4 regions of the Pseudomonas sp. S2_E02 genome follow, and region 4 is predicted to be linked to each of the others. Evidence: predicted binding sites of a transcription regulator. Region 4 holds the regulator's gene; each other region holds the start of a gene.
What was found. The regulator FliA, encoded in region 4, starts transcription of late flagellar genes. The targets are predictions, from matches to a motif close to CTAAAGTTTNNNNNNNNNNNGCCGNTAA.

Region 1: flgM (flagellar biosynthesis anti-sigma factor FlgM) is a predicted target of FliA. The motif match lies at 1,877-1,904, and genes of this name have one in related genera.
Region 2: AB4O01_RS04480 (methyl-accepting chemotaxis protein) is a predicted target of FliA. The motif match lies at 2,426-2,453, and genes of this name have one in related genera.
Region 3: AB4O01_RS04725 (methyl-accepting chemotaxis protein) is a predicted target of FliA. The motif match lies at 1,539-1,566, and genes of this name have one in related genera.

What each region holds. Positions count from the first base shown of each region.
Region 1 is NZ_CP162761.1:2,823,353-2,827,562, forward strand. It holds gene AB4O01_RS12625 (chemotaxis protein CheV) at 15-947, opposite strand; gene flgA (flagellar basal body P-ring formation chaperone FlgA) at 1,030-1,791, shown strand; gene flgM (flagellar biosynthesis anti-sigma factor FlgM) at 1,940-2,266, shown strand; gene AB4O01_RS12640 (flagella synthesis protein FlgN) at 2,315-2,782, shown strand; gene AB4O01_RS12645 (flagellar brake protein) at 2,871-3,617, shown strand; gene AB4O01_RS12650 (MFS transporter) at 3,692-4,210, opposite strand, start outside.
Region 2 is NZ_CP162761.1:1,011,469-1,015,678, reverse strand. It holds gene AB4O01_RS04495 (phenylacetate--CoA ligase family protein) at 1-638, shown strand, start outside; gene AB4O01_RS04490 (GNAT family N-acetyltransferase) at 626-1,540, shown strand; gene AB4O01_RS04485 (hypothetical protein) at 1,611-2,138, opposite strand; gene AB4O01_RS04480 (methyl-accepting chemotaxis protein) at 2,520-4,210, shown strand, end outside.
Region 3 is NZ_CP162761.1:1,064,644-1,068,853, forward strand. It holds gene AB4O01_RS04725 (methyl-accepting chemotaxis protein) at 1-1,411, opposite strand, end outside; gene AB4O01_RS04730 (undecaprenyl-diphosphate phosphatase) at 1,717-2,547, shown strand; gene AB4O01_RS04735 (DUF1294 domain-containing protein) at 2,544-2,975, shown strand; gene AB4O01_RS04740 (MmcQ/YjbR family DNA-binding protein) at 3,093-3,452, opposite strand; gene AB4O01_RS04745 (LysR substrate-binding domain-containing protein) at 3,449-4,210, opposite strand, start outside.
Region 4 is NZ_CP162761.1:6,341,448-6,345,657, reverse strand. It holds gene AB4O01_RS28505 (chemotaxis protein CheA) at 1-266, opposite strand, end outside; gene AB4O01_RS28500 (protein phosphatase CheZ) at 321-1,109, opposite strand; gene AB4O01_RS28495 (chemotaxis response regulator CheY) at 1,128-1,499, opposite strand; gene fliA (RNA polymerase sigma factor FliA) at 1,667-2,407, opposite strand; gene fleN (flagellar synthesis regulator FleN) at 2,404-3,234, opposite strand; gene flhF (flagellar biosynthesis protein FlhF) at 3,351-4,210, opposite strand, start outside.

The DNA.
Region 1 (4,210 bases), 3.0 Mb from region 4:
GGAGCAAAACGCCCCTAGCTGATATCTGCTGCTTTGATCCGGTCGACTACCCGGGATGCGAGGTCATCAGGACGGAATTTGGCCAAAAAGTCATCTGCACCGACTTTCTTGACCATCGCCTGGTTGAATACCCCCGACAACGAAGTATGCAGGATGATATGAAGCTTTTGCATGCGTGCGTCGCCGCGGATTTCCGCCGTCAGGGTGTACCCGTCCATCTCCGGCATCTCGATGTCGGAAATCATCATCAGGAACTCTTCTTCCGGCTTCTTGCCCTCATCGACCAGCTTGCGCAGGTAATCCAGCGCCTGTTTGCCGTCGTTCAGCGCCACCACTTCGACCCCGATTGTCTGCAGACAACGCGTGACTTGCTTGCGCGCCACCGACGAGTCATCGACCGTCAAGACACGCAATGACAGTGCCTTGGTCTGGGTCTCGACATCGACCACGCCCACCGAAATCGCTTCCGGCGTCGGCGCAACTTCCGCCAGCACTTTCTCGACGTCGATGATTTCGACTAACTGATTGTCCACCCGAGTCACAGCCGTCAGGTAGTGATCGCGACCCGTGCCCTTGGGCGGTGGATGAATCTCTTCCCAGTTCATGTTGACGATGCGCTCCACCGAGCGGACCAGGAAACCCTGGGTCTTGGTGTTGTACTCCGTGATGATCACGAACGGGTTGTTCTTGTCCTTCAACGCTCCGGAACCGGTGGCCATTGCCAGATCAAGGATCGGAATGGTCGCCCCCCGGATATTTGCCACCCCGCACACGACAGGACTGGACTTGGGCATCAACGTCAGCGACGGGCACTGCAACACTTCCCGCACCTTGAACACGTTGATTCCGTAGAGCTGCTGACCGTCGAGACGGAACAACAACAGCTCCAGGCGATTCTGCCCCACCAGTTGCGTGCGCTGGTTCACCGAATCCATTACACCAGCCATGCCCAGACTCCTACACCAACGCCAAGTGTTGTTGCGACGCACATTTATTGCTAAACGGCACGGCGCTTGCTTTTTAACTCGTATGAACGCTCAAACGACATTTTTCCGACACCTGACCTCCCGCGCTCGCAAAAGCCTTTGCGCGATGTCCGCCGTCTGCTGCTTTTTCGCTGGCAGCCCTGCCATTGCTGATGCGGTTACCTTGCCTGACATGCTTATCGGCGTCACTCAGGGCTTTCTTGAGTTCACCGTAGAAGACTATCTGGCCACCAGTCAAACGGAAGGCCGCTACGAGATCGAAGTAAACCAGCTCGACCCTCGTATGCGCATGCCTATGTGCGACAAGGAATTGACAGCGACTTTGGAGAGTCCGGCACGTCCGCTGGGCCGGGTTACCGTGAAGGTCCGCTGTGAGGGCGCCTCGCCCTGGACTGTGTTCGTGCCCGCTCAAGTCCGCCTGTTTCGCGAGATTGTGACAACCACCCGACCGCTGAAACGTGCAGGGATCATCGAACCACAGGACGTGACCCTGCGTGAACGCGACGTGAGCACGATCAACCAAGGCTTTCTGACCTCGGTAGACGAAGCGATCGGGCAGAAATTAACCCGACCAACGGTAGCCGATCAGGTCATTACCCTGGTCCATCTGGAACAGGCGGAAGTCATTCGCAAGGGTGATCAAGTGGTCATTACTGCGCGCAGCGGCACGCTCGCCGTGCGCATGCCCGGTGAAGCGCTGGCCAATGGCGGTTTGAAAGAACAGATCCGGGTGAAAAACCTCAACTCGCAACGGGTCATCAAGGCGCAAGTCACCGCGCCCGGCCAAGTGGAAGTGGCGATGTAGAAAACTGGCGCTGACCCCGGCTGTTCCCTAAACTGTGCCGCAGCAGGACACGCGCCGGCGCATGCAAGGCTCATTGTAAATGTGCCTAAAGTTTTCCAGGGGATGGCCGAAAACATGGCAAGCGTCCAAATTCCCAGAGGTTTTTATCATGGTCATCGATTTCAGCCGTTTGAACAGCTCCTCGTCACTTACGGGCAGTACACGTACCAGCAACGCCAAGGAAACCGCCGAAACCGGCACCTCCGCGCCGCTGAATACCCAGGCCGAACCGGCCAGTACCGCAAAAAGCGGGGAATCGGTACACCTCAGCAATGAGGCTCAACAGTTGCAGAAGGTCACTGACAAGCTGCGCGATCAGCCTGCTGTCGACAAAGCCCGTGTGGCCGAGTTGAAAGCCGCGATTGCCGATGGCAGCTATAAAGTCGACAGCAACCGTGTAGCCAGCAAACTGCTCAACTTCGAAGCCCAGCGCTAGGCTTTTGCCGGCGCCAGGCTTTTGGACGCTTAAAACCCAAGGCCAGCCATGCACGACACTAATTTATTGCAATTGATCAACGACGACTTTGCTCCAGCTCAACAATTGCTGGAGTTGCTGCAAACCGAATCCCTCGCGTTGCACGGTCGCGACATGCCCTTGCTGGAAAACATTCTGGCGCATAAACAGGCATTGATCATTCTGCTTGAACAGCATGGCCGCAAGCGCAGTGAAATCCTCGCCAGCCTCAACTTGCCGACAGACCGCAGCGGTCTGGAGCAACTGGCTGGCCAGTCGAGCATTGGTGAGCAGTTGTTGGCGCAAGGCGATGCATTGACCGATCTGATCGCTCAATGCCAGGCCGCCAACCTCAAGAACGGCCAGTCGATCCAGATCCAGCAGGCCGCCACGGCCAATCAGCTGAAGATCCTCACCGGCGGTGAAGCGCCGGCGCTGTATAACGCCAGCGGTACATTTGCCAAACCCGCCACACCGCGTCCGCTCAGCCAGGCATGAGCCGTTGATGCGCCAGCTCTATCAACCCGCGAAACATGCTGGCAAAATGCTGGCTAGTCGTCATATTTTGTCTGGAGATTGATAAACCGTGTCCAACGCCCTCAGCGCGGATGATGCTCCGCAGCCCCCTAAGGTGCTTACCACGCCACTGGAAATCTCCAGCAACCTGCGCCAGCTGCAAGAAAGCCACGATCCACTGATCATCACCTTTCATGAGCGCAGCCAGCGCTTCCAGAGCTATCTGATCAAAGTCGACCGCGACAGCGCTACGATCGCACTGGACGAGATGATTCCGCGTGATGGCGAACGTTTCCTGCAGGCCGGTGAGCCATTCAAGGTTGAAGGTTTTCATGAAGGCGTGCGCATCGCCTGGGAATGCACCGGCACGCTGAATATCGAAGAATCCGAGGGTGATCGTTTCTACACCGGCGCACTGCCGACTGAAGTGGTTTACCACCAGCGCCGCAATGCCTTCCGCGCAGCACTGAAACTGACCGATCTGGTCAGCGTTGAACTGGGCGGTGAAAAACTCAAGGCGCCAATCAACGGCAAACTGCTGGATATCTCCGCGACCGGCTGCAAGCTGCGTTTCGAAGGTGATATCACCGACCGCCTGCAATTGGGCCAGGTTTATGACCGCTTGATCGCCCCGCCGCTGTTCGGCAACCAGCCGATCTCCGTCGAATTGCGCTATCTGCATTTCGAAGAAAAACTCAACATCACCTTTGCCGGTCTGCGTTTCCACAACATCAGTGGCCAGGCTGCGCGCAACGTTGAGCGTTTCGTGTATCAGTTGCAACGTGAAGCACGCCGTTTCGACAAAGACGATCTCTGATTCGTTGCGGCCAATAAAAAGGGCAGTCCTTGGCGGGACTGCCCTTTTTTTTATGCGCGGTGTTTTTGTTCAGCTCAGGGTCTGCCGCCACTGAGATCAGGCGCGGGTTTATCGGTATCCGGTTCGACTTCTGCCGCAGGCTCTGACTGAGTATCAGCTTCAGGCTCGGGACTTGCCGGCGCCTGCACAGGGTCTTGCACCATCTGCTCCTGCACCACCTGCTCGTCTACCCGAGGATCGAGGGCCGCCACCAGCGGTGAGCTGGACATGCTGTCCGGCATGGCCACGTGATGCAGCGGCGCGTCGTCGACCTGATGCAGATTGGTCACCGCTTTCGGCCGGATCCGCCACACCAGCACCAACGCGAAGAAGCTGAAGAACGCATACAGGCTCTGGCTGCCAAACAGCTTCATCAACACGCCCGCAAGCAACGGCCCGATGCTCGCACCGACACCATAAGTCACCAGCAGCATCGCCGTCAGCGACACGCGACGATCGCCTTCCACATGGTCATTGGAGAATGCCACCGCCAGTGGGTACAGACAGAACTGCACCAGTGAACACAGGAAACCAACCCCGAACAACACCTCCAG
Region 2 (4,210 bases), 1.2 Mb from region 4:
ATGCCGGTTTCATCGGCGCCGCAAGCCGCGATTGCGCACTCGGCGAGCACCGGATGCTGGCCAGCCACAGCGTGCTGGAAATCGTCGATGAACACACCGGTGAAGTGATCGAAGAATGCGACCGAACCGGACGACTGCTGATCACCAACCTCACCCGCCGACTGATGCCGCTGATCCGCTACCCTGTGGGTGATCTCGCTTGCTGGCGAGAGCCGGCTACTGCGTCGATGCGCAAGTTCGCCTTGATGGGCCGCAGCACCAGCAGTCAGCGGGTGCGCGTGAGCAGCCTGACTCTGTTGATCGAAGACATTGCCGCAATCGTCGCACGCATCACCGCCAGCGACGACTGGCAACTGGTCATCAGCCAATCGGCCAACGTCGATATCGTGTGCCTGAAATGGCTACCCAACGCGCTGACGGCCGAGACCGCAGACGCCAACACGACCTTGCAGCGCGCACTGATCGAGCAATACCCGCTGATCAAGCAACTCTGCGCTGAGCGCTTGATCGAGTTGCAGATTACCCATTGCACTCCCGATGAACTCGCGCGCCATCCGCGTTCCGGCAAGCGCCAACGCGTCGTCGATCTGCGTGTCTACGCCACGCCCGGACCGGAGCAACGTCCATGGACAACTTGACGCTGCGCAGTTATCGCCGATCCGACGCCAGGGCCATCAGCCATCTGTTTCGGGAAATCTATGGTGACCACTACGTGCAGCCGCACGTGTATTTGCCGTTGATGATCAATCAGAACCATGGCGAGGGTCGCTGGCATTCGCTGGTGGCGGAATCCGGGAAAAAAATCCTCGGCCACGCCACGTTGTGCAGAAACGCGGGATCGTCTACGGCGGAACTGGCGTTGAGCGTGGTCCATCCGTCAACACGCGGGCAGAACATCGCGACGCAGTTGGGCATGCGGTTGTTGATCCATGCCCAGGCACTCGGTTGCCACGGCGTGACCATCAAACAGGTGACGCAGCATCTCTACACCCAACGCATGGCTGACCGACTCGGTTTTTGCAGCACCGGGTTGTTGCTCGACTACGTCCCCTCACCGTTTGGCGAGCCACTGCCGGAGTCCATCGTCATCGGCTACACCCCTGTCGAAGGCTATCGCCGCCCGCTCCCGGCATTGTCCTGGCCGCAAAGCTGTCACGATTTCATGGCGCATTTGTGCGGCGTATACGGAACACAAGACAAAGAAGCGCGTTGGGTGGGAGAGCCGATGCAGGTTGAACAATACTCAGGGCGTTATGACGTGGTGCTGAAAAAACTCGACGCCGGCTTGCTTCAACAGCTACGACGACTGCCCGAACACTGGTTGATCTCGATCAGGCTAAGACTGGCAACAGGCTTCGCCAATGCCGTGGATAGCCTGTCGGCAATGGGCTTCGTCTTCACCGGGATTGCCCCGAATGAACGGGGCGCTGGATGGTTGGCTTTGTTTCATCGGGGCTATCGCGCGCGATCGCTGGAGCTGCGCTGCCCACACCTGCAACGACTGCATGATCAGGCTCAACAACGCGTCGCGGCACGCTGAAGCGAGGCGTTGCCGGGTTCTTGCACATCAACCAGCCCGTTCAAGCGTTGAGCGGGCTAAACGGTCAGCCTCAAGCTTTGGCTTTGACACCTTCATCGACCGGTTTCGCGGCGTTGCCTTCACCGTAGGTCTTGAGGTTCTGCAGGACATAGATCGCTTTCTTGAACTCGGGAATCAGACTCTGGCCGTAAGCGTTGCCATTGAGGCCATTGTTCTGAATGGCGTCGAGCTGGGTCGCGAAATACTCCAGGGCGTTGAATTTGGCATCGATATCTTTGGTCACGCCAAAACGGTCGAACTTGTCACCGGCGTTCTTCAAGGTAAACGACGTGATCTCGGAGATCAGGCCACGGCTGCGCAGCATCTCGCTCAGATTTCCCAATTGTTTTACTGAAACATTCGCAGGATCAAAGCCCTTGATGGCCTTGCGCAGGCCCTGCTTGTCCATTTCAGCGGTATTCAGCGCGGTGGGATTGGTACCGACCTTGGTCAGCATCTGCTGCACTTTGATGCTCTGGGCCACTTGTTTTTTCGCGCCGGTGTTACGAACCATAACGCCTGCTTTGCTCTCCCAGCCGCCGACAATACCGATCGTCATGAGAAGACTCCCTGTGAAATGAACAAAAAAATATCCGTGTTGAACGGCAATAATGGCCGCGAGTATCGGCGGGCGAATTGATGGCACCAACCTATTTCTGCACTTTTTTACAATTCTTGTACATTCTCGATACAAAAGCCCAACGGCCCGCGTTCACTGACCCGAAGTTGTCATGACAAGGCAACGAAAATCACTTTTTTGCTTATCGACGCGCGCTGATCAGCACCTGTGTATCGATCTCGATACCGGCCGGTCATCGGTATTGCTGCTTTTTAGGACGCGAGTACCTAAAGCTTCCGGGCACCACGACGATACGCTGGAGATACCCGCACTGTTTTACCCCTGCCCCTAATAAGAAACGCTGCTCAAGGACCGGACTCCATGCCCGCATTCCGCACTATTCAGGCTCGCTACACGCTGTTTCTGGTTCTGTTCATCCTGCTGTTGTCGGTGTTGACCGTGGTTGGCATCAGCCAACTGGTCGCCCCGAAACTGCGCCATACCGAAGAACAGGTGGTACTCAACCGCATCGCCGAAGTCGCCGAGCAGATTCAGGGCGAGTTGAACAAAGTGCAGGCGCAACAGCGCAGCATCACCCAGACCATCCCGCTGCTCGACAGCGCCGCCATCGACGCGGTGCTGCCAGGTCTGGTCGATCAGTACGGCGAGCTGAAAGTATTCGGCGGCGGGATCTGGCCTCTGCCGGGGCAACGTGAAGCCGGGCGCAACAAATTCAGTACGTTCTGGCACCGCGACGCTTCGGGCAAACTCGCCGTCAACACGTTCTGGAACAGCGACGCGGCGCCCAACTACTACGACCAGAGCTGGTACAAGGGCGGCATGGCCACACCGCGCGGTCAATGCGCCTGGGCGGCGGCCTATAAAGATGACGCCAGCGCCGAGCCGCGCACCAACTGCGCCATGGCCATCCAGAAAAACGGCAATGCGTGGGGCGTGTCGACCATTGACGTCACCCTTGGCTTCTTCAACGACCTGGTGGCGCGCAAGGAAAAAGACCTCAACGCCGAGATGCTGATCGTTGAAGCCGACGGCAAGGTCATCAGTAACAGCTCGCGCATCAGTGGCCCGATCGTGCTGAAGAACATCAGCGAACTGGCCGGCACGTCGACCTTCGCCAGCCAGGTCAAAGCCGGACTGCAGAATCGCGATCAGGCGCAGCGCGTCGAGTTCGATAACAACGGCGAAGCCAGCACTTTCTTCATGCGTCCTATCGAAGGCACGCCGTGGTTCCTCGCCACGGCGCTGCCGACGAAAATGCTCACCGCCCAGCGTGATGACGTCCTCAGCACCTTGAGCCTGTTGCAGATTCCGCTGGTGATCCTGCTGGTGCTGTTGCAGGTCTACGCGATTCGCCAGTTGGTGCAACGCATGAAAGCCTTGAAAGCCAACATCGATCTGCTGTCCAGCGGCGATGCCGACCTGACCCGACGCATCACCATTCGCGCCGAAGATGAACTCGGCGCCATCGGCCACTCGGTGAACACCTTTATTGCCTACCTGCAAAACATGATCGGTGAAGTCACCCAGGCCACCGGGGCCATGGCCTCCAGCCTGGATAACCTGCAACGCACCTCGGCGCAGACCAGCCAGATTCTGTTGCGTCATGCTTCGGAAACCGATCAGACCGTTACCGCTATCACCGAAATGAGTTCGACGGCAGAAAGCGTTGCGCAGAACGCCGCCGAAACCGCCGCGTTTACCCAGCGCGCCAATGAAAATGCCGACCGTTCGCGGGTGGTGGTGGGCGAAGCGACCAACAGCGTGGTCGCGTTGATCGATGAAGTGGCCAGCGCTACACACAAAGTTGAAAACATGCAGCAGGACGCCCAGCGCATCACCGAAATTCTCGGGGTGATCGGCGCGATTGCCGGGCAGACCAACCTGTTGGCGCTCAACGCGGCCATCGAAGCAGCACGCGCCGGTGAACAGGGCCGTGGTTTTGCCGTGGTTGCCGATGAAGTGCGTGCCCTCGCCGCGCGCACCCAGGCCAGCACCTCGGAAATCAACGAGATGTTGACGCGTCTGACTCAGGGCGTGAGCTCGTCGGTCAG
Region 3 (4,210 bases), 1.3 Mb from region 4:
CATTCAGACTCGCACCGGCCAACCCGGCTTGTTCGATGGTCAATTGCGACGCCTTGCTGCTGTCGCCGATCACTTTCACAGCGGCTTCGGAATGGTTCTGCAGACGCTCGATCATCGACTGGATTTCCGCCGTCGACTTCTGCGTACGTTGTGCCAACAAGCGTACTTCATCCGCCACCACGGCAAACCCGCGACCTTGCTCACCGGCCCGCGCCGCTTCAATCGCGGCATTAAGCGCGAGCAGGTTGGTCTGTTCGGCAATCGAGCGAATCACTTCCAGCACGCTGCCGATCTGCGTACTTTCGGCGGCGAGGGTGCGGATCACCTCCACCGCTTGATCGATAGTGCCGGACAGTTTGTCGATCTGCTGCAAGCTGCCGTCGATGTTGATCTGGCCCTGTTGCGCCTGCGCTTCGGCATCGCGCATTTCGGCGGCGGCGTGCTCGGCGTTCTTCGCCACGTCCTGCACGCCATAGGTCACCTCGTTGATCGCGGTGGCCACCAGTTCCATCTGCTGCGATTGCTGCTGGCTGCGCTGCTGGGCCTGCGTGGCGTCGTTGCCCAGTTCGCTGGACGACTGACCCAGTGCACTGGCCGACACCTGCAAATCGCCGATCACCCGCCGCAGTTTGGCGGTGAAGGCGTTGAAGTGATGCGCCAGTTCAGTGACTTCATCTTTGCCATGGGTATCGAGGCTGCGGGTCAGGTCGCTTTCACCGCTGGCAATGTTGGCCATGGCGTTCACGGTTTCCTGCAGCGGACGGACGATGCTGCGCGCGATGAGGATCACCAGCAGCGCCATGATCACGGCAATCGCCAGGCCGATAACCGTAGCCTTGATCACTTGGCCCTGGAATTCCGCCTGCACGTCGTCGACGTAAACCCCGGAGCCGAGCACCCAGCCCCACGGTTCGAACAGTTTGACGTAGGAGGTCTTGGCCACCGGCTCACTGGCCCCGGGTTTCGGCCAACGGTAGTCGACCATGCCGGCGCCTTTGGACCTGGCGATGGCGACCATTTCGTTGAACACCGCAAAGCCGTCCGGATCGCGGATCGCCGAGAGGTTCTGGCCTTCGAGTTTCGGGTTGGTCGGGTGCATGACCATCACGGGCGTGAGGTCGTTGATCCAGAAATAATCGCTCTGGTCGTAGCGCAGGCCACGAATCGCCGTCAGCGCCTGTTTCTGCGCCGCCTCTTTGCTCAGGGTGCCGGCGGTTTCGAGGTCGTGGTAGTAGGTCAGCAGGCCGCTGGCGGTCTGTACTACGTGCTGGGTTTTCTGGGCCTTGGCGTGGTAGAGATCGTCGTGGATCTGCTTGAGCATCAACACGCCCAAGGTCAGCAACATGACCACCGCCACAATCAAGATGAGCCACAAGCGTCGGCTGATCGACACACTGCGCAAGCTGTTCATAACGCTGTCACTCCGGATTCTTTTTCTTGTAATAAACGACCGCCAGCATCCAACCACGATTTCGTGAGCGGGCATACGCGACCCAAGTCGTATAACGCGGCAGCGCTAATAAGGCTTGTCTGTTAGGATTTCGGCCCCGCGCGTGAAAACCTGAATCCAAATTGATATTTCACGGAATTTTGACCGTTTCGTGTGGATCCTGTGCGTGCGGAATCGGTACAGCCATAAACAGCTACGCTGATCGCAGTGAACGCTAGAAAAATACTATCGGGGCATGCCGGCGCGCATCGCTCTTTGGGGGATTGATGGATCTTTGGACGGCCTTGCAGGCACTGATACTAGGAGTTGTAGAAGGGCTGACGGAGTTTTTGCCCATTTCCAGTACCGGACACCAGATCATTGTTGCCGACTTGCTGAATTTCGGCGGCGAACGGGCCATGGCGTTCAATATCATCATCCAGCTCGGCGCGATCCTCGCGGTGGTCTGGGAGTTTCGCCGCAAGATTTTCGATGTGGTCATCGGTTTGCCGACGCAGCCCAGTGCCCGTCGTTTCACCGCTAACCTGCTGATCGCGTTTCTGCCCGCCGTGGTGCTGGGCGTGATCTTTGCCGACCTGATCCACGAATACCTGTTCAATCCGATTACCGTTGCGACCGCGTTGGTGGTGGGCGGCATCATCATGTTGTGGGCGGAAAAGCGTCAGCATGCAGTGCACGCCGAAACAGTCGACGAGATCACTTGGAAAGATGCCTTGAAGGTTGGTTTCGCTCAGTGCCTGGCGATGATTCCCGGTACTTCGCGTTCCGGCTCGACGATCATTGGCGGGTTGCTCTTCGGTCTGTCGCGCAAGACTGCCACCGAGTTTTCCTTCTTCCTCGCGATGCCGACCATGGTCGGTGCGGCGGTCTACTCGGGCTACAAGTACCGCCATCTGTTTGTCCCGGCGGACTTCCCGGTGTTTGCCATCGGCTTTGTCACCGCGTTCATCTTCGCCATGATCGCCGTGCGCGGCTTGCTCAAGTTCATTGCCAGCCATAGCTATGCGGCATTTGCCTGGTATCGGATCGTTTTTGGTCTGGTCATTCTGGCGACGTGGCAGTTTGGCTGGATCGATTGGGCGGCGGCCAAGCCATGAGTGATTCCCGCGCACGCCGGCCCGAAGGGCGACCTTCGGGCGGCAACAACATCCAGCATCTGAAGCTGAAACTGCTGGTTCTGTTGATCGTCTGCGCGCTGCCGCTGTTCGGCTCGGTGTCGATGTGGTTGCGCGGGATTTCGTTGGTGCCGCTGACGGCTTACGGTGTAGTGAGTGTGTTGGCGTTCTTCATGTACTGGGCAGACAAGCGCAAGGCGCGCGCCGACGCCTGGCGCACACCGGAGAACATCCTTCATGCTGTGGAACTGGCGGGCGGCTGGCCGGGTGCAATGATCGCCCAGCAGGTGTTCCGGCACAAGACGCGCAAGGTGTCGTTTCAGATTCTGTTCTGGGTGATTGTGTTGCTGCACCAGGTGTTCTGGATCGACCAGCTGTTTCTTGGCTCGAATCTGCTGAGGCTGTTCTGAATACACCGCAACTCCCTATGTAGGAGTGAGCCTGCTCGCGATAGCGGAGTGTCAGCCAAAGAAATTCCAACTGACACTCCGCTATCGCGAGCAGGCTCACTCCTACAGGGATCGGGTTTACAGCAACAAACCGATTTGGGTCTTTTTCGGCAACTTGCTCACCACCAGCTGATGCGAACGTTGCAACAACCCGCGCAATTCCTCGGCGCCCAACGGGTAGGGCGGATGCATGATGATCCACTGCGCCCGCGCCAGATACGGCGCCGGATGAATGCCGGGACGGTCGCAATGACCGAGAAACAGATCTTTATCAACCTTGAACGCCAGCGAATCCCCACGCAGCCCCTGCAAGGCAAACATCTTGTTGCCGGCAATCGAAAACACTCGCACGCCGCCCCATTTGTAATCTTCCCGAGCGCCCGGCAATGCCAGGCAGAACGCCGCAACGTCGGCTTCGTTCATCTTTCCCTTGTTCATAACAACCGCTCCCCACAGGCATTGAACGACTCGACCAGATGATCGATCCACGCGCGCACCGCTGGCATCACCCCGCGCCGATGCGGATACACTGCTTGCAGCCAGCCGCCGGGCAGTGACCACTCCGGCAACATCTGCACCAGCGTGCCGTTTTCCAGCTCGGCCTCGCAATACATCATCGGCAACAGGGTAAACCCCTGACCGGCAAGGACGCAGGCCTTGCGTACGACAAAATCATCGATGCCCAGGCGAGCCTCCATGTTCAGTTCGAAACTGTGGCCCTGCTGATCGAGCAGGCGCACATGCACCATACGATCGGCCTCCAGCGCACCCAGTACGGGCAGATGCTTCAGGTCTTGCGGATGGTTGATCGTCTTGCCCTGTAAAAACGCCGGGCTGGCCACCACGACCATCTGCGCCTGACGCAGGCGCCGGGTCACCAGCAGCGGATCCTCGTCACCGTGCTCACGCACGCGCAACGCGACATCAAAGCCCTCACCGACCAGATCAACACGGCGATTGAGCAGTACGACTTCCAGTTGCACCTGGGGGAATTTGCCAAGGAAATCGCTGATCACCCACGGCAACATTTCCCGGGCCAGACCTGTAGGGCAGGACACGCGCAGTCGCCCGCGCGGCTCGCTGGACATGCTCGCCACCGCTTCATCGGCCATTTCTGCTTCGAGGAGCATCGCCTGACAGTGGCGCAAGTAACGTTCGCCAACTGCAGTGAGATTGAGTTGCCGGGTGGTGCGTTG
Region 4 (4,210 bases):
ATCAGTTCTGCATCAACGCGACGCTCACCCTTGCGCAGGATGTCGAACACGTTTTCGGCGATGTGACAGCACTCCACCAGCTCGTTGAGCTGAAGGAAGCCGGCGCCCCCTTTTACAGTGTGGAAACCGCGAAAAATTGCGTTGAGCAGATCTGCGTCATCCGGACGGCTTTCCAGCTCGACCAGTTGTTCGGACAGTTGCTCAAGAATCTCGCCGGCCTCAACCAGGAAATCCTGAAGGATCTCTTCATCGGCGCCGAAGCTCATTAATGGGGTGCTCCTACAGGTCTAAAAACCCAAAAAACCTAAAATTCCACAACTCTAGAATCCGAGGCTGGATAACAAATCGTCCACATCGTCCTGACCGGACACAACGTCTTCTCGTTTATCGGCATGAATCTGCGGACCTTCACCCTGCGAGAGATGTTTTTGTGGATCTTTTTCTGCAAGCATCGCGGCGCGGTCATGTTCGATGCCCGCAAAGCGGTCGACCTGACTGGCCATGAGCACGAGTTTGAGCAAATTGCTTTCGACTTCGGTGACCAGTTGGGTCACACGCTTGATCACCTGACCGGTCAGGTCCTGGTAATCCTGGGCCAGCAGGATGTCGTTGAGATTGCTCGACACCGCACGGTTGTCCGTGCTGCTGCGTGACAGAAAACCGTCGACCCGGCGCGCCAGCTCGCGGAACTCTTCAGCCCCGACCTCGCGACGCATGAAGCGACCCCAATCGGCGCTCAAGGTCTGCGCTTCATCAGCCAGACTGTTGACCACCGGCGTGGCGCTTTCCACCAGATCCATGGTGCGGTTGGCCGCGGCTTCTGTCAGCTTGACCACATAGCCCAGGCGTTCGGTGGCGTCGGTGATTTGCGACACTTCCTCGGCCTGCGGCATGTTCGGATCGATCTGGAAGTTGACGATCGCACTGTGCAGTTCACGTGTGAGCTTGCCGACTTCCTGGTACAGGCCACGGTCACGGGTCTGATTGAGCTCATGGATCAGTTGCACAGCGTCGCCGAACCTGCCTTTTTCAAGGCTTTCGACCAGTTCGACCGCGTGTTTTTTCAGGGTCGACTCGAAATCGCCCTGTGAAGATTCGTTATGCTCCATAGCTCCCCCGCGCGTTCATCAGCCGATGCGTTCGAAAATCTTCTCGATTTTGTCTTTCAACGCCTGAGCCGTGAAAGGTTTGACTACGTAGCCGTTTACACCAGCCTGAGCGGCTTCAATGATCTGCTCGCGCTTGGCTTCTGCAGTCACCATCAGCACTGGCAAGTGCTTGAGTTTTTCATCGGCACGCACGTGACGCAGCAGGTCGATACCGGTCATGCCCGGCATGTTCCAGTCCGTTACCAGAAAGTCGATGCTTCCGCTGTTGAGCACTGGAATGGCAGTCACGCCATCATCCGCCTCGACAGTGTTGGTGAACCCCAGATCACGCAGCAGGTTCTTGATGATCCGCCGCATCGTTGAGAAGTCATCAACGATGAGGATTTTCATGTTCTTGTCCAATTCGACCTCCAAGCAGTCTTAAACGCGCCCAGCACCTGGACGCGCCATTTCAATCATTCCGGCGTAGCACTCGAAGACTGTCTGGAGCACAACAGAGCAAGACCGGTGCCGTTCATCACCGCACCAGCCTCGTTCGCAGTGTCCCCACACTGCCTTCAGCGCGCTCGCCACTCCCCCAAACGCCCCCGCAAACGGGCCGCGCACTGGCTGTGTAACTGGCTGACCCGCGATTCACTGACGCCAAGGACTTCACCGATCTCCTTGAGGTTCAGCTCTTCGTCGTAGTACAGCGCCAACACCAGTCGCTCACGCTCCGGCAAATTGGCAATCGCGTCCGCCAACGCTGCCTGGAAACGTTCATCTTCCAGATCGCGTGACGGCTCCATATGAGCACTCGCGCCATCCTCGTGCAGCCCTTCGTGTTCGCCGTCCTGCAACAGGTCGTCGAAACTGAACAGGCGACTGCCCAAGGTGTCATTCAAAATCCCGTAGTAATCGTCGAGACTCAATTGGAGTTCGGCCGCAACCTCGTGATCTTTAGCATCACGGCCGGTTTTAGCTTCAATTGAGCGAATCGCGTCGCTGACCATACGGGTATTGCGGTGAACCGAGCGTGGCGCCCAGTCCCCTTTGCGCACTTCGTCGAGCATCGCGCCGCGGATTCGTATGCCCGCGTACGTTTCGAAACTGGCGCCTTTGCTGGCGTCGTATTTGGTCGAGACTTCAAGCAGGCCGATCATCCCGGCCTGGATCAGGTCTTCGACCTGCACACTCGCCGGCAAGCGCGCCAGCAAGTGGTAGGCAATGCGTTTGACCAGTGGCGCGTAACGCTCGATCAACTCGTACTGCGCGTCACGTGCCGACTTCTTGTAGTAGTTCATACCGCTTGCGGTCATAGCACGGGCCCTGCCGTTTGCTGCACGAGGCGCTCGACGAAAAACTCAAGGTGGCCACGCGGGTTGGCGGGCAGCGGCCAGGTGTCGACCTTCTGCGCGATCGCCTTGAACGCCAGCGCGCACTTGGAACGCGGAAAGGCTTCGTACACCGCGCGCTGCTTCTGCACCGCTTTACGCACGCTTTCGTCGTAAGGCACGGCGCCGACGTATTGTAGGGCCACGTCAAGGAAGCGATCCGTGACCTTGGTCAACTTGGCGAACAGGTTGCGCCCTTCCTGCGGGCTCTGCGCCATGTTGGCGAGGACGCGGAAGCGGTTCATGCCGTAATCGCGGTTGAGCAGTTTGATCAGCGCGTAGGCGTCAGTGATCGAGGTCGGCTCATCGCAGACCACCAGCAACACTTCTTGCGCGGCGCGAACAAAACTGACTACCGAGTCACCAATACCCGCAGCGGTATCGATCACCAGTACATCGAGATTGTCACCGATGTCGCTGAACGCCTGAATCAGGCCGGCATGTTGCGCCGGGCTCAGGTGCACCATGCTCTGGGTGCCGGACGCCGCCGGCACGATGCGAATGCCACCAGGGCCTTGCAACAGCACGTCGCGCAGCTCGCACCGGCCTTCGATGACGTCGGCCAGCGTGCGTTTAGGGGTCAGCCCCAACAATACGTCAACGTTCGCCAGACCCAGGTCGGCGTCCAGCAGCATGACCCGACGGCCAAGCTCTGCCAGCGCCAGCGACAAGTTCACTGACACGTTAGTCTTGCCGACGCCACCTTTGCCGCCGGTCACCGCGATCACCTGTACGGGATGCATGCTGCCCATGTTATTTCTTTACCTTGTCTTGCATAGACGGAGGCCACATTACTGGCTGCGCGTTCACAACCGGAACAATGCATGGCAGACCATCGATGTAGGTACAAAAACTGTTCATGAATACCTCAGCCTACCTGCTTGGTCGGGCTGTGATAGATATCAGCGAACATGTCAGCCATGGCTTCTTCGCTGGGTTCTTCCTGCATTTGCACGCTGACGGCGCGGCTGACCAGTTGATGACGGCGCGGCAGATGCAAATCATCCGGAATCCGTGGGCCATCGGTCAGGTACGCGACCGGCAATTCATGACTGATCGCCAGGCTCAACACTTCGCCAAGGCTGGCCGTTTCATCCAGTTTAGTCAGGATGCAGCCGGCAAGCCCGCAACGCTTGTAACTGTGATAAGCGGCGGTTAGAACCTGTTTCTGGCTGGTGGTTGCCAAGACCAGATAATTTTTTGAACGAATGCCACGCCCGGCCAGACTTTCCAGCTGCATGCGCAGGGCCGGATCGCTGGCTTGCAGGCCGGCAGTATCGATCAATACCACGCGTTTGCGCAGCAGTGGATCCAGCGCTTGCACCAGCGATTGGCCCGGATCGACATGGGTCACTGGCACATTGAGAATGCGGCCCAGCGTCTTCAGTTGTTCCTGAGCGCCGATACGGAAACTGTCCATGCTCACCAGCGCGACATTCTGCGCGCCGTATTTCAGCACATAACGCGCGGCCAGCTTGGCGAGTGTAGTGGTCTTGCCCATGCCGGCAGGACCGACCATGGCAATGATACCGCCCTCTTCCAGTGGCTCGACTTCCGGTACGGCAATCATCCGGGCCAGATGCGCGAGCAGCATGCGCCAAGCCTGACGCGGTTCTTCGATATCAGTGATCATCGCCAGCAGATCGCGCGACAACGGGCCGGACAGGCCGATACGTTGCAGACGGCGATACAGGTTGGCTTGCGCCGGACGGCTGCCTTGCAGCTGAT